DNA from 4 places in the Frankia sp. CgMI4 genome. Region 1 is predicted to be linked to each of the others. Evidence: riboswitches for the same ligand, from Rfam matches in the RefSeq annotation. Region 1 holds a riboswitch; each other region holds the start of a gene.
The links. A riboswitch is a leader RNA that binds a small molecule or an ion and turns the genes downstream of it on or off. The one in region 1 is predicted to bind cyclic di-AMP.
Positions count from the first base shown of each region.

Region 2: linked by a shared signal. The riboswitch ahead of Manayef4_RS00180 (transglycosylase family protein) and the one ahead of Manayef4_RS00775 (transglycosylase family protein) in region 1 are both predicted to bind cyclic di-AMP.
Region 3: linked by a shared signal. The riboswitch ahead of Manayef4_RS02985 (peptidoglycan-binding protein) and the one ahead of Manayef4_RS00775 (transglycosylase family protein) in region 1 are both predicted to bind cyclic di-AMP.
Region 4: linked by a shared signal. The riboswitch ahead of Manayef4_RS15860 (C40 family peptidase) and the one ahead of Manayef4_RS00775 (transglycosylase family protein) in region 1 are both predicted to bind cyclic di-AMP.

Region 1 is NZ_MAQZ01000002.1:172,389-176,252, forward strand. Features, by position in the region: gene Manayef4_RS00765 (DedA family protein) at 1-297, opposite strand, end outside; gene fbaA (class II fructose-bisphosphate aldolase) at 531-1,568, shown strand; cyclic di-AMP (ydaO/yuaA leader) riboswitch at 2,474-2,708, shown strand; gene Manayef4_RS00775 (transglycosylase family protein) at 2,715-3,392, shown strand.
Region 2 is NZ_MAQZ01000002.1:35,660-39,523, reverse strand. Features, by position in the region: gene rlmB (23S rRNA (guanosine(2251)-2'-O)-methyltransferase RlmB) at 1-945, shown strand, start outside; gene Manayef4_RS00180 (transglycosylase family protein) at 1,151-1,531, opposite strand; cyclic di-AMP (ydaO/yuaA leader) riboswitch at 1,534-1,709, opposite strand; gene Manayef4_RS00175 (peptide deformylase) at 2,207-3,856, opposite strand.
Region 3 is NZ_MAQZ01000036.1:10,103-13,966, reverse strand. Features, by position in the region: gene Manayef4_RS02995 (asparagine synthase-related protein) at 1-346, opposite strand, end outside; gene Manayef4_RS25625 (lasso RiPP family leader peptide-containing protein) at 358-468, opposite strand; gene Manayef4_RS02990 (AfsR/SARP family transcriptional regulator) at 662-1,498, opposite strand; gene Manayef4_RS02985 (peptidoglycan-binding protein) at 1,756-2,505, opposite strand; cyclic di-AMP (ydaO/yuaA leader) riboswitch at 2,997-3,195, opposite strand; gene Manayef4_RS02975 (alpha/beta hydrolase) at 3,728-3,864, opposite strand, start outside.
Region 4 is NZ_MAQZ01000084.1:28,709-32,572, reverse strand. Features, by position in the region: gene corA (magnesium/cobalt transporter CorA) at 1-548, shown strand, start outside; gene Manayef4_RS15865 (hypothetical protein) at 763-1,149, shown strand; cyclic di-AMP (ydaO/yuaA leader) riboswitch at 1,501-1,667, shown strand; gene Manayef4_RS15860 (C40 family peptidase) at 1,673-2,779, shown strand; gene Manayef4_RS15855 (PHB depolymerase family esterase) at 3,299-3,864, opposite strand, start outside.

The DNA.
Region 1 (3,864 bases):
CCGGTAGAATTCCTCCGTACGGGCCAGCACCGTGGCGTGCCTGCGTTCCAGGTACGGCCGGCCGAGACGATGCCCGGTGTAGTAGCCCGCCGCCGCCCCGACGGTGGCTGCCGCCGCGACCCCGATCGAGAGGACCGCGACGGACACGTTCGACGCCGCGTCCGCCGCCATCAGCCCGGCCGCGAAGAGAATGGTGTCACCCGGAAGCCAGAACCCGATCAGGATCCCGCTCTCGACGAAGATGACCGCGAAGAGGACGACGTACAGCGTCATCCCGGACAGGCTGCCGACGTCCACTCGACCAGTGTGCCGGCCCCTGGTCGGCACCCGCCGACCAAGTCGGCGGGGACCACATCGCGCGGATCCGCACCGCGCCGGCGACGTCAGCCGCATCCGACCCCGGGACGGGGCAAGGCGTCATACCCTTCGCCCATCAGGAGTCCACGGCGGGCTTCGGCCCGATCCGGCTGCCCTGCACCGCGGGTGCATGGCTGATCGGCGCCCCTACAGGTTCGTAAGGAGCCCCACCGATGCCCATCGCCACGCCAGACGTATATGCCGAGATGCTCGACCGGGCGAAGGCCCAGTCCTTCGCCTACCCCGCGATCAACGTGACCTCGTCGCAGTCCCTGAACGCCGCGCTGCGGGGCTTCACCGAAGCCGGCAGTGACGGCATCGTGCAGGTGTCCACCGGCGGTGCCGAGTACCTGTCCGGCTCGACGGTGAAGAACATGGTCCTCGGCGCGGAGGCACTGGCCGAGTTCGCCCACCACGTCGCGAAGGCGTATCCGGTCAACATCGCCCTGCACACCGACCACTGCCCGGCCGACAAGCTTGACACCTACATCCGCCCCTTGATCGCGATCTCGAAGAATCGGGTGGCCCAGGGACGCGAGCCGCTCTTCCAGTCGCACATGTGGGACGGCTCGGCGGTCCCCCTCGAGGAGAACCTCAAGATCGCCGAAGAACTACTCGCGGACGCCGCCGCCGCGAAGATCGTTCTCGAGGTCGAGATCGGGGTCGTCGGCGGCGAGGAGGACGGCGTCGTCGGCGCGATCGACGAGAAGCTCTACACGACGCCGGAGGACATGTGGCGGACGGCCGAGGTGCTCGGCACCGGCGCGAAGGGGCGCTACCTGCTCGCCGCCACCTTCGGCAACGTGCACGGTGTGTACAAGCCCGGAAACGTCAAGCTACGCCCGACGATTCTGCACGAAGGACAGGAGTACGTCGCCAGGAAGCTCGGGCTGCCAGCCGGCGCGAAGCCGTTCAACCTCGTCTTTCACGGCGGTAGCGGGTCGGCTCTCACCGAAATCCGCGAGACCCTCGACTACGGGGTGGTCAAGATGAACGTGGACACGGACACCCAGTACGCATTCACCCGCCCCATCGTGGACCACGTGTTCAAAAACTATGACGGCGTTCTCAAGGTGGACGGTGAGGTCGGCGTGAAGAAGGCGTACGACCCGCGTACCTACGGAAAGCTCGCGGAGAGCAGCATGGCGGCCCGCGTCGCCCAGGCGTGTGAGGACCTCCGTTCCGCCGGCACCAGCCTCGGGCGGGCATAGTCGGGCCCAGGAGCGCACGCCGGCTGGCGGGATCGGTTCGTCGGATACCGGCCGCTTGTCCGCCGGCCGGCGGACAAGCGGACAGATAGCCGCCGGCCGCGAACGGGCAACCGAGCAACCGCCGCCGCTCGTCCGAGGACATTCTCCGGACCCCTCGGTCCGACCCTCTCCATCATTTCCGGCGGACGGAACGACCGGCACGCGGCGGACATCCGACCCGCCCCGGTCCGATGCACGACCCGCCGATTTCCCGTACTATGCCGGCCCGYGCGGTCCCCCGGTCGCTCCGACGGCTGGGGGACCACTGTTTAGCGGGCGCGGCATCCCGCTCCTCGCGTAACGCCGCCCCCGCCGGCAACCAGCAGGTTTCGGCCAAATGAGCGGACACGCACCGGACCTTCGGTAACCGTTCACCTACCGCCCCACCCCCAGGGAACCCCTTCGCCCACTGTGGTGATCCGACGGGCGCTTTTCACAGTCGGTGTCCGATTGAATCCGCCGTGTGCAAAAATCACAACGCCGCAAGTTACCGCCCGATTTCCGTTGTTTTTCTCACAAAAACAGGCTTCAATGGACGAAGCGTAGTATCAGGCCGATCACTCGCGTCGATCTCGTAGCAGGGCCGTCACGCCTTTGTCGACATGTCACGCATCTGGCCTGATGTGGGACTCTCCGCTCATCGTCGACCATCGGCAAACAGGGTGATCGGCCGAGCACAAATGCCTCCGCACGCCGTACCGCCAGGTTGATGAGCGGGCGCGCACGCGCGATACCAGGCCGCCAGTTCCTACTCAAGCAGGCGCGCCGAGTGTGCTCTTTTTCACGCACCCTATTCAATGCTTGGCGACTCGCCGGGCGGCGTGGTTATGGTTTTCGCCGTGCCCGGCAACAACGTCGGGCATTCGTCGGGCGGCACGCCGAATCCTGCCCCTGGCCGACGATTTCTCGAACCGGGCGGCAGGAACGGGGGACCCATCTCCGAGTATCGAAAGGATTCGATGCTCTCGGGGTGAAGCCATGTGCGACGACCACCCGGAAAGGTATTTCCGGTGCGGCTTCCGTCTCCAGGGATCCCTGGCACGGCCGGGCAGTTCCCAGCCCGAATCCGACAGCTCACCTCGCAGGCGTGGGGAAGGACCACAAGACATGTCCGACGCACGTATCAGTGGCCGACAATGCCGCGCCGGTACCCGCAGCCGGGCCCGGGCCCTCGTGGTCGCACCAGTACTCGCGGCGGCGGTGGGCGGCACCTTCGCGCTCAGCCAGCCGGCCGATGCGGCCACCACCTGGACGGGCCTGCGGCAGTGCGAGTCCGGCGGTGACTACACGACCAACACCGGCAACGCGTACTACGGCGCTTACCAGTTCTCCGCCAGCACTTGGCACAGCCTCGGCTACGGCGGTCTGCCGCACCAGGCTTCCCCGGCCGTCCAGGACGAGGCCGCGCTCAAGCTCGCCCGACGGTCCGGCTTCGGCCAGTGGCCGGCCTGTGGCCGCGGGATGGGCGCCGACCAGCTCGCGGGCGGCTCGTCGAGCTCCTCGGGCCAGGCCTCGCGCACGACGGAACGCCGCGAGCTGACGGTCAGCCCCATCTCCATGAGCACCCCCGTATTCACCCGTAACCTGACGACCGCACTGGCCAGGCAGGTACGTGACGACGTGCGGGCCTGGCAGGCCCGCGTCAACCATCTGGGCTATCCGATCACGATCGACGGCCGCTACGGACCACGCTCCGCCGCAGTCGCCCGCGCCCTGCAGGCCGCCAAGGGACTCGCCGTCGACGGCATCGTCGGCCCGGCGACCTGGCGGGCCACCTTCCGCTGATCCTCCCCATCAGCCCCATCAGCTCCATCAGCTGATCCATTCGCTCCGCCCCCGTGGCGGAGGGACGACCGCCGCGGGAACCGGACATCCCACCCCGGCGACACCGGTCAGGGGATCTCACCTCGACGACGGGCTGGCCCGACCTGTCTCCGGACGATCTCCGGTTGACGGCCCGTACGGGCCGGCCCGTACAACCCACCACCAGCATCACCAGGACCGCACCCTGACCGGCCTCCGGCAGGGCCGATCTTCGGCAGAGCCGATCTTCGGCAAGGCCGACGAGGAACAGCAGGACCAGCGAGCCACCTGCGGAACCTGTATGGAAGTGGCACGATTCGCGCGATCCTCACTGGTTACTCCGGACCACCCCGGTTTGCGCTCCATGAGCGGTTCTCGCTAGAGTGCCGCTCACTCGCCTCGTCGGCGAGGCCGCCCGGACGGACGCCGAGTCCTGCCCCCGTACGAGCGGCCG
Region 2 (3,864 bases), 140 kb from region 1:
CCCGCGCAGCTGCGCCCCGGCCATCCCGCCCAGCGTCGTGCGGCGGCGGCTGCGGCGGCCCGTTCCGCCTCGGCCGGAGCCGAGCGGGGTCGAGCGGCCGCCGGCCGGCGCGGGGATGGTGGCCGCGCCGTCGCAGCTGCGGCCACCACCGGGCCGAGCGCCGTGGGGGGTTCCGCGGGGGCCGGGCGCCCACGGCGGACCGAGGGCGACGAGCTGGTGGTCGGGCGCAACGCGGTGGTCGAGGCGCTGCGGGCCGGGGTACCGTCGTCGACCCTTTTCATCGCCGGCGGGCTGGACTTCGACGAGCGGCTCGCCGACGCCCGCCGGCTCGCCGGGCGGGCCGGGATCGCCGTGGCCGACGTCGGCCGCACGGATCTCGACCGGATGTGTGGCACCGCTCCGCATCAGGGTCTCGCCCTCGTGGTACCGCCGTTCCGGTATGCCCATCCGGATGATCTCCTCGCCCGCGCGCGCTCGTCCCCTCCGGGTCTGCTGGTGGCGTTGGACGGGGTCACCGATCCTCGCAACCTCGGGGCCGTGGTGCGCTCGGCCGCCGCCTTCGGTGCCCACGGCGTCGTCGTTCCGGAGCGTAGGGCCGCCGGCGTGACCGCCGCGGCCTGGAAGACCTCGGCGGGGGCTGCCGCCCGGCTGCCGGTGGCGCGCGCCACCAACCTCGCCCGCACGCTCGTCTCCTACGCGGCGGGCGGCCAGTTCGTTGTCGGTCTGGCCGCGGACAGTGAAGTGAGCATCGACGAGCTCACGATGGCGACCYACCCCCTCGTCCTGGTGATCGGTTCCGAGGGACGCGGGTTGTCCAGGCTGGTCGAGCAGCGCTGCGACGTGAGGGTCCGGATCCCCATGGCGGGTGCGGTGGAGTCCCTCAACGCGGGGMTGGCCGCCGGGATCACGCTGGCCGAGATCGCCCGCCGCCGTCGGATCGGCTGAGCCGGCCGATCGGTGGGTCCGCCGGGTCTCCGCCGGGCGGGGCCGCGGAAGTTGAGCTGGCCGACGTCGCCGTGACCGGGAAACCGTGACCGGGAAACGTAGCGCGCAGCCCCGTGTCCCGGACGGGACACGGGGCTGCTGACCGCGCGCCGATCAGTACCGGCCGGGCGCGGACGGTGAAGGCTGGCGCGGGAAGTCGGGCAGCTCAGATCTTGTGACCCCAGCACGGCTTCGAGGCGTACCAGGGGCTCGTCCCCTGCTGGGCGTACAGGATGCGGGCGCGCTGCCACTGCTCGGCGACGCTGGCGTGCTGCGGCAGACCCTTGCCGCCGACCCCGTGCCAGGTGCTGGGCAGAAACTGGAACAACCCGCCGGCGCCGATGGAGTTGACCGCGCGGGGGTTCCCCCCGGACTCACAAGGGATCACCTTGGAGAGGAAGTGGTCGGCGTTCGTCGACGCGCTGGCCGGTTGGGACAGCGCGAGGCCACCGCCGATCGAGGCCGCGAGAGTGGTGGCGGCGATCAAGGCCCGGGAACCGAGCCTGATGCGGTTGAGACCACGAGCGAGCGAACGAGCGTTGGACATTGAGTTGCCCTTCCCCACGCKTGCGAGGTGAGCTGTCGGGTTCGGGCTGGGAATGCCCGGCCGCGCATCGCGGCTTCACCCCGAGGACGTCTTTTATCGGCGCCCGGAATTGGTTCCCCCGCTCCTGCCAAAGGTTTGATTCTCGTCGAGCGGGGGCAGGATTCGGCGTGCCGCCCGACGCATGCCATCAGGTGACGGCACGGCAACGAACATAGCTGAGAGTGACCCGGGAAAAACAAGAGTACGTGAGGATGCACACAGTGCACCCCACTTACTTGTCCCGATCTTTTTAATGGTGTTTCGCGCCCGCGTGCGCGCCCGATCCTAGAGGTTGTTCAGTGGGCTGAAAATCCCCAGTTCGTGGCTGGGTCGTCACGCTGACGGTAAACAATAKGCGATGCGTGGGGAATCTGTTCCGCCGCGTGGCGATCGAGCCTCCACTACCCGCTGCCGGCAGTCTCTAACCAGGTTCCGAAAAAATCTGTGTCGACGTTCCGGCGGACCCGCACCTATCGCCTGCTTTCCGGACTATACGGCACGAGGGAACCATGTCATATGTCGGATCTAACAGTCCGTGTCGGACACCCGGTCCCGGCGCTGCGCCGTCGGCACGTCGGCACGTGGGCACGTCGGCATGCCGACGTGCCGCCCGCGGGGCGGGTGCGTTCGGGTTGGTCAGCGGTTGTAGGACCAGGCCMAGCCGGTACCCCGGTACTGCTCCACCGGGATCGGTGTGGTTCCGGCCCGCATCCGATCCGTGTAGAGCTGACCGTGCAGGTGATCGATCTCGTGAGCGACGAGCCGCGCCAGCCCCTGCCGATAGACGGTGATGTGCCGGTTGCCATCGATATCGGTGTGTTCGACGTGCAGCTCCAGCGGCCGGGGGACGAGGCCACGGACGTCGAAGAAGCTCAGGCAGCCCTCGTACTGCTCGTCGGTCTCTCGGGAGGTCTCGATGACGCTGGGGTTGAGCAGCGTGAGCGTGTCGCCGCCCGCGGTACGCACGATCGCCGCGGCGCGGTTGATGCCGACCTGCGGCGCGGCGATGCCCAGGCCCTTGCCGAAGGTGTGCAGGGCGGACACCCGTTCGAGGGCGGAGGACAGTTCGGCGACGACCCGGCGCGCGTCTTCGGCCTCGTTGGGCAGAGCGAACGGGCGGGCCGGCTGCCGCAGGATCGCCTCACCCTCCTGCACGATGCCGACGGCCGCCATCTGATCGCTGGGACGTGTTCCGGTCTCCGTGGCCGGATCACGTTCCGGCACGGTGGCCCGGAAGTTCCATTCCAGRCGGTAGCGGGCGTGCAGCGGCGGCTCGGTGGTCGACCAGGTGAAGATCCGCCGGTCGCCGGAGTCGGTGCGGGCGACTGCGGTCCGCAACGGGAAGGCATCGGCGGTCATCGACGTCTCCATGCCCCAGACCACGGGATCCAGCTCGGCCGGAAAGTCCAGCCGCACCGAGAGGAAACTCGTCGGTACCCGCACGGCACGCTGGAACCACGGCCCCCACTTCTCCCTGCTTACCTGGTAGCTGTAGTTGATCCACGCCGATTCGCCGGGATAGAGCGGAAATCGTCCTCGGCTGTTCTCGAAGAGCAGCCAGACCTCCTTGAGCGCGTCCCAGTCGGTCTTGACCTGCCAGGCCATCTGCTCGCCGCCACAGTGCGCGCTGAGCTGGAGGTCCTCCCAGCGCAGCGGATCGGATCGGTACAACCGCGCGGAGCGTTCCGGATCTCCCGGGAACCGGTCGACCGATATCCGCATCAGATACCGGGTTACCGGTTCGCTGCCGGCGTTGAGAAGACGTCTTCGCTGGTGGGCGACGTACATGCTGTCGTCGTAGCGGAGTTCGGCCCGGTCCTCCTCGACGACCAGGCCCCCCGGTCCGGGGGGGAGCCGGCCCGGGCTCTCGGCGACGACGGGGCCGGGGGCCGGGGCCGGGTCGACGGAGGGGGTCGCGACGTGGGCTACCGGCGTCGGGCCGGATCCGGCCGGAACCGTTGGCGGCCCGGGCGGCTCGCGCACGTCCCGTGCCGCCTCCCACGGCCGTGCGGCCAGGTGGAAATAACTGCCCGGGATGCGCAGCGCGTCGGTGATGCGTTCGATCAGGGAGAGCCGGGCGATGTGGTCCTCGCCCTGCATGATCCGGCTGACCCTGCTCTGGCTGAGCCCTTCCACCGGAGATGCGATGCGATTCTGGCTGGCACCGTCGTACTTCTTCATCAGCCGGAACACCGTGCGGAAGTCCCGCGTCGCGCACGCCGCCCGGAAGTCCTCCCGGGCCAGCAGCCTGGGCGATACCCGGTAAGGTCCAGATTCGTACGACATCGAAACGG
Region 3 (3,864 bases), on a different contig from region 1:
CCCGCCGGGTTCCCGTCGGGCTGCCCTGGACGCGACGGTGGCTGTCGATTTCGGCGATCACGTGGTAGTCGCCGGCCACGGCGCGCGCGAGGTCGAGAGCGTGCACGTCACGGGCCGAGAGAAGCAGCCGCAGGAGCTGTCGCGCGTTGGTCGCGGCACACCCGATCAGGGCCAGCCGCGAGCGCCCGGCGACGGCACTGACCATGGCATCGTCCGGCCAGTTGCCGACGATCCACGGCCGCCCGGAGGCATACCGCAGCATGCGACGAGCCCCCGGCGGACGCACGACGGGATCACGGTCGGCCAGCACCAGAAACCAGCAGGACGGAATCGGGACCACCGCCACCCCGGCCGCCGTCACGCAAAACGCCGCCAGGAGTAGTCACGCCCCCAGCCCCAGCGGCCGTTCGTCACTGCGGCGAAGCTGCCGGCATCTTCCAGTCGCGGGGGGAGGTAGATAGCCTTCATCGTCTTCTCCTCAGCGGTTTCCGCGCGCCCTCGCCCCGGTGGCGTGCGCCCCGGTGGTGATACACGGCGGCGCCGCGCGCGTGGCCCGGGCGCCGGCCGGCTGGTCCAGCCCGTATGGTTGAAATTCCCCCGCCGGGTTCACTGGCGGTTCAGCTGACTTCCGGCGCACGACTCGGCCGGCACGGCCGTGGCATCAGGTGACCCACGAGTCCGGATTCAGTACATGCTGATGGGCACGCCGCAGTTCGACACCGGGCTCGATCCCGAGTTCGGTCACCAGCCGCCGGTAGACCGTCTGGTACTCGGCCAGTGCCTCGGCCCGCCGGCCGGTGTGTTCCAACGCAAGGATCAGCTGGGCCCAGAGACGTTCCCGGGTCGGATGTTCGACCGTGAGCGCCCGCAGGGTCGGCAGCACCCGGTCGTACTCGCCGAGGGCCAGGCGGGCGTCGATCAGGTCCTCGCACACCGCCCAGCGAGCCTCCTCCAGCCGGAGGACCTCCGCGCCCGCGATCTCCGCCGGGAGCTCGTCGAAGGCGTCCCCCCGCCACAGCGCGAGGGCGCCTTCGAAAAACCCGGCGGCGCGTTCCGGCGAGCCGGCGCGCACGGCGGCGCGGCCCTGCTCGGCGGCCGATTCGAACCGCTTAGCGTCGATCTCACCGGACGCGACGACCAGGCGGTACTCCCCCGGCCGGCTCTCGATGCGCCCGGGGCCGTTCCCCCCGGCTCCGGACGTGTCCAGGGGCGGCCGGAGGGTGTGCCGCAGCTCCGAGAGATAAGTCTTGATGTTGCCCCCGGCGGAGCGCGGCGGGGCATCCTGCCAGAGCGCGAGCCGCATCCCGTCCACACTCACCCACTGGCCGGCGTGCAGCAGCAGGGTCAGCAGCAGTATGCGCTTCTTGCGCTGGTCGATGCGGACCTGCTCGCCCGAGGATCGCCGCACCTCCAGCGGCCCCAGGACCGCGAACAGGAGACCGGCCCCGGTCACGGAGGATGCGTTCGGACTCGCCTCAGGTAGGTAGTCGTCGAGCATCGTGGCTCTCATCGATCGGGCCCCCGTTTCGGTTTTCCCGTGCGGGCCGGCTGGTCCCGTGCGGGCCGGCTGGTCCCGCCCGGGCCGATGCCGTCTCCCGACCCGGTGCTCCCGGCCGGGTGCTGGCCCGGTGGCTGAATACCCCCACCTCACCCCGGGTAGTCATCCGGTGCGTGCGGATATCGAGCAGCGCCCTCGGGCGGGTCGGGAACACCGGCCGGCGGCAGCGGAGCCCGGTCGGCGGGCCTCGATCAGAGTCAGATCCCGAGCTTCGCCCGCGTCTGCGGTCCGACGATCCCGTCAACCACCAGACCGTGCTTCAGCTGGAAGTCCTTGACCATGTGGTTGGTCTGGTACCCGAACTTCCCATCCACGCTGATCGGGTAGCCAAGGCTGGCGAGCCTCTTCTGGATCTGGTGGACGTCGAGGCGGAACCCGAGGCCGACGGCCAGCGACGGGTAGCGGGCCGCGGGTGCCACCACGGCCGCACGCACCGGGGCAGCCAGCGAGGAGTAGGAGATGTTCGTGAACCGCACGCCGCGCGAGACGGCCGCCGCCGCCGCCTGTCCCCGGGCCAGGTAGCGGTAGTGCAGGCCGTTGGTGTAGGCGCTCCAGGCGGTGATGCCCTGGCCTTCACAGACCTTCTTCGCCGCCCAGGCGTTGACGGCCGGGTCGTAGAGGTTGCGGTTACCCACCCAGCCGGCGTGGGCCCGCATGTTGATCTGCCACAGGCCGCGCGAGTCCTCGCCGTAGGTGGCGTGGGCGTAGGGGTTGCCGCCGGACTCCGCAAGAGCCACCGCGACCCAGGTGGCCAGCGGAACGCCGCGGCAGCCGGGCAGTCCCGCGTTCGCGGCCGCGCTGGCGATCGTCACATCGGGGACCGTGGTGGCGGCCCTGGCCGGGCTCGCGGTGGCGAACATGCCGGCGCCGGCGCCGATCACACCGACGGCGGCGACAACGGCGCCCCGGGTCCGGGTGGAACGTTTCCGATGCTTTCCCTTGGCCATTTCTTTGACATCTCATTTCGGTGTCGTCGAACACAGACGGGTGATCGAGGGGAGGGATGCCGCTCGAAGGAGGGCGAGCGGAGACGACCGCGCTGGAGAAGGGCAGCACCCAGTGCCGGTCTGCCGGTGCGCCGAGAGGCCGTCCGGGGACGACCGGGGACGACCGATCGACGCGCCCTGGGGATCCCGGGGTCGATGGYCTGAACAGCACGGCAGGCGGCCGTGGTCATTCCGTTCCAGGCCTGGCGGGCCCGGTGGACGGCAGGGGTCAGCCGACCACAGACGACGAGGCCGGGTGGCTTTCAGCCGAGCTGGTGGTATGGCGCGTCAGCGCGATCGGCCGGTACGGGCACCGACCGGATGGCACGTTCTCGCGAAGACGTCAGGGCGAGAACGGCGCCCCGTATGGCGGGGACGCACCGCGGGTCGCGCCGAACGGCGTCACGGTCCAGAAGACCGGAGCCGAGCGTTCCTGAAACACAGGCAACGTCGAGTCCTTCCCGTACGCCTGCGAGGTTAGCRGTCGGGTTCGGGCCGGGAAGCCCGGCCYTTTCCGCGGCGTGCGCGTAACGGCTTAACCCCAAGGGTGGCCCGCAACGAGCCACCCGGAGGAACGTGGTTCCCCCGCTTCTGCCCAAGATCTCTCGGAGGGAGCTGCGGACCGTGGACAGAACTCGGCGTCGGCCCGGAGCTGTTGATACCCCGCAACCGTAGCGAACTACAGACCGTAGTGACAAGTACGAGTTGTGCCGAATCTGGGCGCATGTTGGTCACGATGCGTGCATAACGCTGCGATGCCGCAACTCTCGGACATCAATAGCAGCTACCGGTAGCGACGCAGATCACCCGTCACGACCGGATCTTGGCGATATGGCCGGTCTGTCGAGACGGGGACCGGTGGCCACGAGGTCCGGTAGTCACCGGGACCGCCCGGCCGTCCGGCAACCCAACCCCGGCAACCACGGCAAGCGGGAAGCCTGGCCCGGGGGTCGGGTGGCGTGCGGACGGGTACGCAAACGCGAACGGCGCAGGCTTCGAGCCTGCGGCTCGAAGCCTGCGCCGTTGAAAAACGGACGATGCGGTACGGGACGGACGACTGACCCGCGGATTCGCGTGATTCGCGCCGGCACCCGCCGAGGAAACACCTGCTGAGCGGTTGGGCCTCCCGCGAAGGCACACCCCGATCGGACCGGCACGCGGGCGCGCCCGGCACCGGGCGAGATCAGTCGACCGACCGGTCCCGCTGCCGTTGCCGTGGGGCCAGCCGCGAGACACGGAGATTCTCGAGGAACAGCAGGATGTGCGCGCCGACCGCACGCCGGCCGGGGCCGGCGAGCACGCCATGCCCCCCGGGCAGCG
Region 4 (3,864 bases), on a different contig from region 1:
TGCACGCCATCTGCGACAGCATTGTGGACGACTACGTCCGCACCGTGGAAAGCATCCAGGCCGACGTCGACCAGATCGAGACGGGCGTCTTCCATCGGGATCAGAAGCCGTCGACGGAAAGCGCCTACCAGATGAAACGCGAGCTTCTGGAGCTCAAGCACGCGGTGCTGCCGCTCGCGGGCCCGTTGCGTACCCTCACCATGGACGCCCCCACGATGGTCGACGTGGCGATGCGCCGTTACTTCCGGGACGTCGCCGACCACCTCGAGCAGGTCAGCGAGCGAATAGCTCACTTCGACGAGCTGCTTTCCTCCGTGCTCCAGGCGACGCTGACGCAGGTGACGATCGCGCAGAACGAGGACATGCGACGGATCAGTGCCTGGGTGGCGATCGGCGCCGTCCCGACCGCCGTCGCCGGGATCTACGGCATGAACTTCGACCACATGCCGGAGCTTCGTCAGACGTGGGGCTACCCGGCCGTCCTGGCCGTCATTACGACGATCTGTCTGTTTCTCTACCGTGCGTTCAAGCGCAACGGCTGGCTCTGACACCGACCTGCATGCTATGCGCGCATAGACCACGACAATGACYGCAGATCCATAGTCCCTTTTTACTATAAGTTGGCTGACGCGACGTATCCGTACGATGGGTTACCCCTGGCCCGCCACGTCGGTTACCGTTACCAACCGTGTCGGAGCAACCGGGTCTCGCGCCAGCCGCTCGGCGCGGTCCCCGCCGACCCCCCACCCCTCGGGGGACTCCATGACCTCGCCTGACCCCAAGAGTCGTAAAACGGCCATCCTGCCCGATCGGGGCGATCTCATCGCGGAGCTCGCCGGCCGGCTGGAGGCCCTCGACGCGCTCCTCAACCGGCTGGAGGATGCCGAGCGGCAGGCCGCCGACGCCAGCGAGCATCTCATCCGGACCCGCCGGTGGCAGGAGGACACGGTCCGGACCATCCAGGAGGAGCGGGCTCGGATGCGCCAGCGCCAGCACGCCCTCGACGAGCTCGCCGACCACGCCCGCGCCGCGGTCGAGGCGCTGGCGCACCACCGCTCGCTGCCCCGTGAGGTCCACGAGCTCGCGGTCGAGCTCCAAGTGCTCGATGCGGCGGGATTCCTCACCCGCCGCGGCTCCCGGTCCCGCTGAGGGGGGTGCACACCCGGCCTCACCCGTCGACTACTTTAAGTAGTCAAAATCGCCCACGGGCCGCGGGAGGGCTACCCGCCCGCCCGCCTCTCACCCGGACCGGCCGCCGCCGCGGACCCCACACGCAACGAAAAACCAGCAGGACAAACGGGGCGCGAAGGGCCTTAGGGCCGCCCGGTCAGCCCGGCCGACCGCGCGGGCCGCCGACGCCGCGCGACGGGAACTTCAACGCGCACTCGCTGTAGTTGGGAAGGACTAGTGTTTACCCACCCCATCCAAGTGGACTAGTCTCACGCCGACGTCACGACAACACCGGGCCGAACGCCGAGTCCTGCCCCCGGCCCCGGTGTCCCCTCCGAGTCGTCATCAGGGGCAGGAGCGGGGGACCCACCTCCACCGGCCGGCGCCGATCCGCGGTGTCGACCTAGGGGTGAAGCTCGACGCGTGAAGGTCACGCGAGAGCCGGGCAGCCCAGCCCGAACCCGACAGCTCACTTCGCAGGCGCACGGGAAGGAATACACCGTTGTCCGCGCAAAGCGTGCAGCTCGACGAAGAAACGCGAGGCGCCGGTCGCGGCCGTCACCGCGCACCCTCCGCGCCCCCGGCCGCCCGCAGCCGGGCCCGGGCCCGCGCCTTCGCCGCCGTGACCACCGGGACCGTCGCGGTCTCCGGAGTGGCTCTCGCCGGCTGCGCCACCGACATCAACGCCGACGCCGCGAAGGACGAGCAGCCGAACACCGCTCCGATCACCCTCGCCGCGCAGATCGGCTCCCAGGCCGCCCTGGGGGGCAGCATCGCCGCCGCGGCGGTCAGCACCCACGGCTCCACCTCCCTGCTCGGCTCGACGGGCGGTGTCGACGCCCCGCCCCTGGCCGGCAAGGTTCAGGTCGGTCTCCGGGTGACCAACCCCGACGTGAGCGTCAGCGCGGACCAGCCGATCGACATCGGCTTCTCGCTCTACAACGAGCAGARCCACGAACCGCTGGCGAACCAGCTGGTCAAGGTGCAGGTGAAGCTCCCCACCGGGTGGGCCACCTTCAAGCACCTTTACACCAACGCCCAGGGCTACGCCTCCTACACGGCCCGGGTGCTCACCACCACGAATGTCACCGCGGTCTTCGACGGCACGGACGCCCTGCAGTCCGCCCGCTCGGCGAACGACGCCACCCTGCGCGTACGGCCGGCGCCCACCCCCCGGCTCGTCCGCAACGCCGCCTGGTCGGATCTCCTCACGACAGGGGACGCCGCGGACCAGGCGTCGGTTCCGGTCCCGTCGAGCTCCCTCGGGGAGAAGGCCGTCTACCTGGCCTCCCTGCAGGCCGGCAAGCCCTACGTCTACGGTGCGGAGGGCCCGAGCTCGTTCGACTGCTCCGGCCTCATCCAGTACATCTTCAAGCAGCTCGGCAGGAGCGTGCCGCGGACGACCGACGCCCAGTTCGCCGCCYCCACCCGGGTGTCGCAGTACAACAAACAGCCCGGCGACCTGATCTTCTTCGGGACACCCGGGAACATTTACCACGTCGGCATCTACGCGGGCGACGGCATGATGTMGGCGGCGCCGCACACCGGCGACGTCGTGTCGCTCAAGAAGATCTATACCACCTCCTACTACGTCGGTCGGATCCTCTAGCGGCCGGTCGGAGCCGGCGCACCGCCCTCATGCCGACGCAACGGCTCACCCGGCTCCGGTGGATCGCCTTCGCGGCTGGGGCGCGGACCACACGAGCCCTGCCAGTCCACGAGCGGCCGGCTACCGAGCCCCTCTCCAGGCGCCGACCCGAAGCCGTGGAAGCCGGACCCGGGACTCCCACCCACCGGCGAAGCCGCGGACAGACCAGCAAGCGGGCCCTGTCACCGCCCGACAACCCGCCTATGTGGTTCCTTTCCAGCTCTCCGGACGGGCCCTCCTTCCGGTGGGACGGACGTCAGATCTCCCCCCCATCTGACGTCCGTCCGGCCGGAAGGCCCCCGATTCCGCCGGCCTTCCCTCGGATTCCCCCCCCATCCGCACGGGAAGGCCGGCGGGCCTCGGGCCCCGGCCGACCAGGTCCGCCGATGCCGCTACCCCCCTCCCGGCGGCATCGGCGGACTTCAGCCCTCGGTCTCTGCCCGGTGCGGAAACCGCCCGGCCCGCTCGCGGGCGCCGCGGTCAGGCCCCCAGCCGGTGACCAGACGAGAACTTCCACAGGGTCTCGCTGACCTTCCGGTCCCAGGAGGCCTCCGGGGCCCGGCCCTCCGGGACACGGTCCTGGCAGGTCGGCCCGGGCTCCGGGTCGAACTGCCCGACGACGCCGACCGCGGCGAACTCCGGCTTACCCGGGGCGCAGGCGGCGGTCAGGGCCAGCCGGGCACCCTCGCCGATCCCCCACACGTAGACCCGGTTCGGATCCACCTTGGTCCGTTTCGTGGAGACGAAGCGGACCACGTCGCGCAGATAGCGCACGTCGGCCCCCTCGGGTCCGTCGATCCGCCACGTGCCGCCCACGGCTTCCGGGAAGGCCACCGCGAAGTCGCGGGAGTTCGCGAGCTTGCCGGCGTCACTCTGCCGGTCAAGTGACTTCGCGTCCGCGTTGTCGTCGTGCAGGATCAACACCAGCGGAAGCGGGTTGGCGGGATCGGACGGGGCCTGGACGAGCAGCTCGCGGCCCGCCGACGCGTAGTCGCCGGGCAGGCTGACCCGCTGGGTCTTCGGGCGGTCACGGGTCCCGAGGTAGC